2 linked regions of the Arcticibacter tournemirensis genome follow. The protein of the gene in region 2 binds, or shares a complex with, the protein of the main gene of each other region. Links are inferred from orthologs where the notes say so. Each region holds a gene or a part of one and is shown on either strand. Other genes may lie near its edges. The genes, in order: tsaD and tsaB.

Evidence for each region.
Region 1: the proteins of tsaB (region 2) and tsaD are in contact, whole or in part, in a solved structure (PDB 4WQ4), measured with the Escherichia coli proteins. The link is inferred for Arcticibacter tournemirensis from one-to-one orthologs.

The regions. Positions count from the first base shown.
Region 1 is NZ_VFPL01000001.1:1,149,066-1,152,367, reverse strand. What follows is about bases 32-3,005. They hold tsaD (tRNA (adenosine(37)-N6)-threonylcarbamoyltransferase complex transferase subunit TsaD), read right to left. Parts: upstream 2,033-3,005; coding sequence 1,031-2,032; downstream 32-1,030. Other genes in these bases: BDE36_RS04820 (translocation/assembly module TamB domain-containing protein), read left to right, coding at 2,153-3,005; BDE36_RS04830 (hypothetical protein), read right to left, coding at 840-1,019; crtD (1-hydroxycarotenoid 3,4-desaturase CrtD), read right to left, coding at 32-826. Also shown: more of crtD, read right to left, coding at 1-31; more of BDE36_RS04820, read left to right, coding at 3,006-3,302.
Region 2 is NZ_VFPL01000001.1:4,212,710-4,215,910, reverse strand. The notes cover bases 228-3,100. They hold tsaB (tRNA (adenosine(37)-N6)-threonylcarbamoyltransferase complex dimerization subunit type 1 TsaB), read left to right. Parts: upstream 228-1,258; coding sequence 1,259-1,942; downstream 1,943-3,100. Other genes in these bases: BDE36_RS17715 (DUF5723 family protein), read right to left, coding at 1,951-3,100; yidD (membrane protein insertion efficiency factor YidD), read left to right, coding at 968-1,213; BDE36_RS17730 (ribonuclease P protein component), read left to right, coding at 595-996; rpmH (50S ribosomal protein L34), read left to right, coding at 371-529. Also shown: BDE36_RS17740 (NADH-quinone oxidoreductase subunit A), read right to left, coding at 1-98; more of BDE36_RS17715, read right to left, coding at 3,101-3,201. UniProt on the Escherichia coli protein: Required for the formation of a threonylcarbamoyl group on adenosine at position 37 (t(6)A37) in tRNAs that read codons beginning with adenine.

The sequences.
Region 1 (3,302 bases), 3.1 Mb from region 2 along the record:
CTGCTTCCGCCACCATGCCATTTATCAAAACACCCCTTGCCTGTGCGTCCCGAACAATTATTTCCTGCACAAGTGTGTTGTAATGAAATTTCACACCCAGGTCTTCTGCAAGCTTTACTAAAGATTTTGTAATACTGTACATTCCACCCTCTGGAAACCAGGCACCAAAGTGTTGTTCAAGATGAGGAATAATGTTAAGAGTGGCCGGCGCCCGGTAAGGATCTGACCCGTTATATGTGGCATAACGGTTAAAAAAACGAACAGTTTTGCTGTCCTTGAAAAACGAGCTGTTTGCTTCATTCATGGTCCGGAACGGATCAATAGCCGGCATCCGGAGAAATGACATCAGCGTCGGCAGGCGCAGATAGGTGCCGAGTTTATGAAGTGATCTTTCGAGAAAAACATGATGTGTAATTGCGTAGATATTTCTGCTTTTCTTTAAGAAGGCCTTAATAGCCTTTGCTGTATCAACCGTTTTATTTTCAATTTCAGACGCAAATTTATCTTCATCGGCCCAGGCCGATATGCGCGTTCCATCTTCATAAAAATAGCGGCAAACAATATCAAGCTTGCGGTAAGAGAAATATGCGGGGGGCTTTTTACCAGCCAGAAGAAAAAGTTCGTCGACATACTGGGGCATCGTGAACAAACTCGGACCTGCATCAAACCTGAATCCCTCAATCACGAATTCAGATAATTTACCACCTGCATAAGAGTTGGCCTCGTAAACGTCTACATCATAACCTTTTGCCCTCAGACGAATAGCTGAAGCGATGCCGGCAATACCCGCACCAATAACGACCGCTTTTTTTCTCTTTACGCTCACAGGTTGTGTCGTTCTACACGCCTTTTCCCCGGTTCACAAAATAGGCAACCACCGACGCCAGAATGAAAAGGAGCATGATCACTAACAGCCCCATCATTTTCCGCTTATTCTTATCTTTAAGGGCAATGTAAAAGTAGAAGCCCAACAAGGGGACTGCAAAAACAACGACAAAAAGTAATGTAGTTACCAGCATTTCAATTCAGGTTAAAAGTTCATTCGTGCGAGAGGGGCAATATCCTGTGAAGCAAAGTCTTTGTTCATATATTTATAATACCCTGCAATAGCAATCATAGCAGCGTTATCAGTGCAATATTGAAAAGCAGGAATAAAAACAGACCAATTGTATTTCTCTGCAGCCTCCTGCATCATAGCACGAAGCCCTGAATTCGCCGATACGCCGCCGGCAATGGCAATATCATTAATTCCATATTGTTTTGCAGCCTTTCTCAGCTTATTAATTAAAATGGTGATGATCCGGTACTGCACAGAGGCGCACACGTCGTTCATATTATTCTTCAAAAAGTCGGGATCTGCTTTTAGCCTGTCCCTCACAAAATAAAGAATAGATGTTTTCAACCCGCTGAAGCTGAAGTCGAGACCAGGAATCTGTGGTTCCGGAAAAGGGAATGCCAGAGGATTTCCCTCACGGGCGTATTTGTCAATCAGCGGCCCGCCAGGATAGGGCAAGCCGAGAATTTTTGCTGTTTTATCAAAAGCTTCTCCTGCGGCATCGTCATTCGTTTCACCCACAATTTCCATATTAAAGAAATCACGTACCAGGACAATTTGAGTATGCCCTCCCGAAACAGTGAGACAGAGGAAAGGAAACGCAGGTTTCGGATCATCAATAAAATGAGCCAGAACATGGGCCTGCATGTGGTTTACTTCAACCAAAGGTATATCATTTGCAAGTGCAAAAGCCTTTGCAAAAGAGGTACCAACAAGCAGCGAGCCTAAAAGACCTGGCCCGCGTGTAAAAGCAACTGCATCAATATCTTTTTTGTTTATTTTTGCTGCCGCAACAGCCTCCTGAACGACAGGAATAATATTTTGTTGGTGCGCCCTGGAGGCTAGTTCCGGTACGACCCCTCCATATTTTTGATGAACCGCCTGTGTCGCGATAATATTAGACCGCATTATACCGTCTATACAGATAGCTGCAGAGGTTTCGTCGCAGGATGATTCAATAGCAAGAATTGTAGCCAAACCGGATATATTATTTATTGTTGTGATTAATTAAACTGCAAAACTATTAAAAAACTACTTAAAATAACATTATGGACGCTATCGGTAATTATTCTGCTGATTGCATCCCTCTTTGTTGCATTGCAGTTTAAACCTGTACAAACCTATATTGCCAAGAGAACCGCGAAATATCTTTCAAAAGAACTGAACACGGTAGTAGATATTGGCTCTCTGTATATCAAGCCGTTTAAATCTGTGGTACTGGAAGGCCTTTACCTTCAGGACCTCGACAAAGATACTTTATTATATGCTCCTAAGTTCAGTGTCGATCTCAATCTTTTGTCAATACGCCTACGCAAAGTATCTGTAAATACGGCTCAGCTCGATAATGGAAAGTTCTTCCTTAAAAAGTACAAAGACGGAACCACCAACCTGCAGTTTATCATCAACTATTTCGACTCGGGTAAACCCAAGCCAAAAAAGAAACCTTCTAAAAGGCCTTACGATATTACCTTCGACAGGATCGTTTTAAACAATACCGCTTTAAGATACCGCAACTTCAACAGCAACGATACAATAAAGGGAATAAACTTCAATGATGTCTCTCTGTTCAATCTCAACACAACCGTTCTGAACCTCGATACCAAAAACCATATTTTCAAGGCAGGGATACGGAATATGAGCTTCAGGGAAAAGAGTGGCTTTTATTTAAAGAATCTAACCACCAATGCGGTTATCGACAGCAATAGCATGGAGTTCAATAAATTATTACTGCAGGCTGGCAATAGCACGATCAGAAACTACCTTTTGATGAAGTATTCACGATTTGGTGATTTCAATAACTTTGTTAAAAAGGTATTCGTCAGGGGCAACTTAAAAAACACGACCGTTTATTCAAAAGATATTGCTTTTTTCACTGACGCTCTTCGCCATATGGATATCAGTGTCAGAGTCAATGGTAATTTAAGTGGCTACGTTAATAATATCAAAGCCCGTAATTTTTCAGTTAAAGCGGGGCAGGCTACGTACGTCCGCGGAAACTTTGATATTAAAGGACTTCCTTACATCAATAAAACCTATTTGGATCTCAATGTTCAGCAGCTTTTCACGAATAAGAAAGACGCAGACTTAATCATAAAAGGAATATCCGGACAGTCTGGCCTTGTTCCCCCTATCGCTGGAAAACTCGGCAATGTTAATTTCAAGGGCAGGTTTGCAGGCTTTATAAAAAACTTCAGGGCGAAGGGCGAAATCAAAACAAGTTTAGGCAGAATTATTCCGGATGTCAGGG
Region 2 (3,201 bases):
GGCGCGAGTACCCGGGAGAGCAAAAGCGTAAAGGATACCAACAGTATACCCGAGATGAGGAAAATAAACACTTTGCCGAATTCTGTTAACTGTTCCATGAGTTAATATACAATCCCTTGTACTTTAGTTTTTATAACTAAACCGCACAAAAATAGGGAAAATTGTTCGTTTGACAGGAGCGTGGTCCTTACTCTTACACAGCAATTACAATGATGTGAATTGCGGGCTGCATGTAGTGCGTTGCAGGTTTAGGATTTAAGTTAATTACAAGCTTTCCTGCTGGATGTTTTATTCGGATAAATTAATTTGACTTTGAAAAAAATCTACCTATATTTGCGCTCTTGTTTTTAAGAGCTACATTTTTATAATCATGAAAAGAACATTCCAGCCTTCTCAGAGAAAAAGAAGAAATAAGCACGGGTTCAGAGAGCGTATGAGCACCGCAAATGGTAGAAGGGTACTAGCTTCCAGAAGAGCTAAAGGCAGAAGAAGATTATCAGTATCTGACGAACGTCGTCATAAAGCATAATTTTTGATTGCAGCCCAAACGGTCTGGAGATCACTCTGCACAATCAGGCTAAAAGGCAATCAAAAGTGTACACATTTAAAAAAGAAGAACGGTTATGCAGTAAAAAGCTTCTGAGTAAGCTTTTTAGTAACGGTTCTTCTTTTCTTGTATATCCTTTCAGAGTCGTTCATATTCCCGAATCCGGTGATTTGGTATTTCCTTCGCAGGTCGTTATTATCGTTCCCAAGCGGAGGTTTAAACACGCAAATGAACGAAATCTCATAAAACGGCGAATCCGCGAGTCTTACCGCCTCCACAAGGAAGAATTTTTATACTCATTTCTCCGCGAACACAACCTGAAGTTACTTCTGTCTTTGCAATATATTGGAAAGGAAATTGTTGAATACAAGGTGATTGAGAAAAAACTGCTTCTCGTTTTTAAGCAATTAAACAAGGCCTATGCTGAAGCCGGTTCTCAGAGCAATTAAATGGGTATTGGGATGGATCTTTCTGGTGCTGATCCGTTTGTACCAGTATCTCCTTTCGCCGCTTTTAGGGGCAGCCTGCCGGTTTACACCTACGTGTTCGCAGTATGGGGCTGAAGCTATTAAGAAATACGGACCTTTTAAAGGAGGCTGGCTAACATTGAAGAGACTTTCGAGGTGTCATCCCTGGGGAGGTCATGGACACGACCCTGTGCCTTAAACATAAAACTTTTATTCAAGTCATCTTATTCGCATCTTTGCCCTAATGGCACTTATCCTGCAAATAGAAACAGCTACTACTTCGTGCTCGGTAGCTTTATCGCGCGATGGTAATACTATCGCCGTCAAAGAACTTAATGAACGGAATGCACATGCGTCATCGGTCACTCTTTTTATCGAGGACGTGATGAAGGCCGGGAATTACTCCATGAAAGATCTTGATGCTGTCTCGGTGAGTATGGGCCCCGGTTCTTATACTGGCCTTCGCATCGGTGTCTCAACAGCTAAAGGTCTATGTTATGCGCTGGACATTCCGTTAATCTCAGTAAATACATTAACATCTATGGCCTCAAAAATGCAGGAACAATATCAGACCCGTGAGGTATTGTTCTGCCCGATGATTGATGCCAGGCGGATGGAAGTGTATACTGCGGTTTTCGACAAGGCAGTAAATGTGCTCCAGCCGGTGGAGGCAAAGATTATCGATAGCGATTCGTTTGCTGAACTGCTTGATCAAAATATTGTTGTCTTCTTTGGAGATGGGGCGCCGAAATGCAAAGACGTATTGGGAGCAAATCCAAATGCTGTGTTTGTGGACGATTTTATAAACTCTGCTGCAGATATGAGCAAGCTTGCTTTTGAGAAGTTCGGTCAGCAGCAATTTGAAGACGTGGCGTATTTTGAGCCGTATTATCTGAAAGACTTCATTGCAGGGGGCAAGGGCTTGTAAGCCAGATTTCATTCCTGCCTTTTTCCAAGGATACGCTGAAAGAAGCCTGGTTTTGCGCCTGGCTTCAGGTTTATGCCTGGAATGTAATTGTCGTTCTGAGGCCTGCTCATAATCCTTCCGAACTTCAGGGAAAAACCCAGGTAGAAGGAAGCTCCACTATAGCCATTGCCTACAGTTTCGTCTGAATTAATTAAGGCCTTTTGTGTATCCATGGTTTTAAAAAGCTGGTCGCTTCCCAGAAAAAACTCTGTATTTGGTGATTTCATCATCACCTGGGCACCAACTTCAAAAAAGTTGTTCAGGTTATAATCGGTAGAAAGACTTAAATTGAGACTTTTATATCTGTAGGTGTTGACCAATGCGATATCGCCTCCTTTGTAAAAAAGATTTTTGGATAATAAGAGATTGGGCTGATAGTTCCCCAGGTCTTTATTGAACAGTATCTCGGCTTTTCCGTTAATGAGAGTAGTGTAACCTTTCCTTTGCAGTTTACTCTTGATCTCATGCCACAGGCTGTCTTTTACCATTCCAGCTTCAATCGTATAGTTTTTGTCCCTGAACATATAGGAATCTTTGCTCCATTTAATAAAGCCTATATCTTTCAGGTTCGCAAGGAAGTACCACCCGCGCTTTGATTTATAGTTCCCGCTCAAGCTAAATGCAAGTCCGGGATTTTTAAACCCTGGACGAATCATTTTACCTTCGATGTCGTCGTAGTAAAAGTTAGTACGCAGATCTCCGTCAATGTAGACATCATAGTCGAGTGTCTCCGTGTTGATGTTTAAACCGGAAGAATTGATTTTTATCTTGCTATAAGCAATTCCGCTCAGATAACTCAACTTTATCCCATAAGCCAGCCGCTTGTTGTAATTTTCACGGAAGGTAAACCCGAACTGATGATAAGACTGGGCATACACATTGGTGTTAAACATATTGTTATCAAAGAGTTGATTGTCTAACTGCTTGTCAATGATGCGCTTGTAATCCTGAAATACAATAAGAGTCTGATTTGTGGTTTCACCATAGTTCTCTGTTCTGACCTGCCATGAGAAACCAAGTTCGCGGTGGTATTTTACTGATTGAAATAGTTTGAAAGTGAGGAGATAGGCATTTTCGGCCGACGAAATACGCGTAAGCCCGGTTTCTTCTTCAGAAAGCGTTCGTGCATCATATTTACCGGTATATAAAGCTTTTTTAATAGTTGGAAGGCCTGGTCCAGATGTGCCATAGCTAACACCGGCAGCCGGAATGAAAAAGTT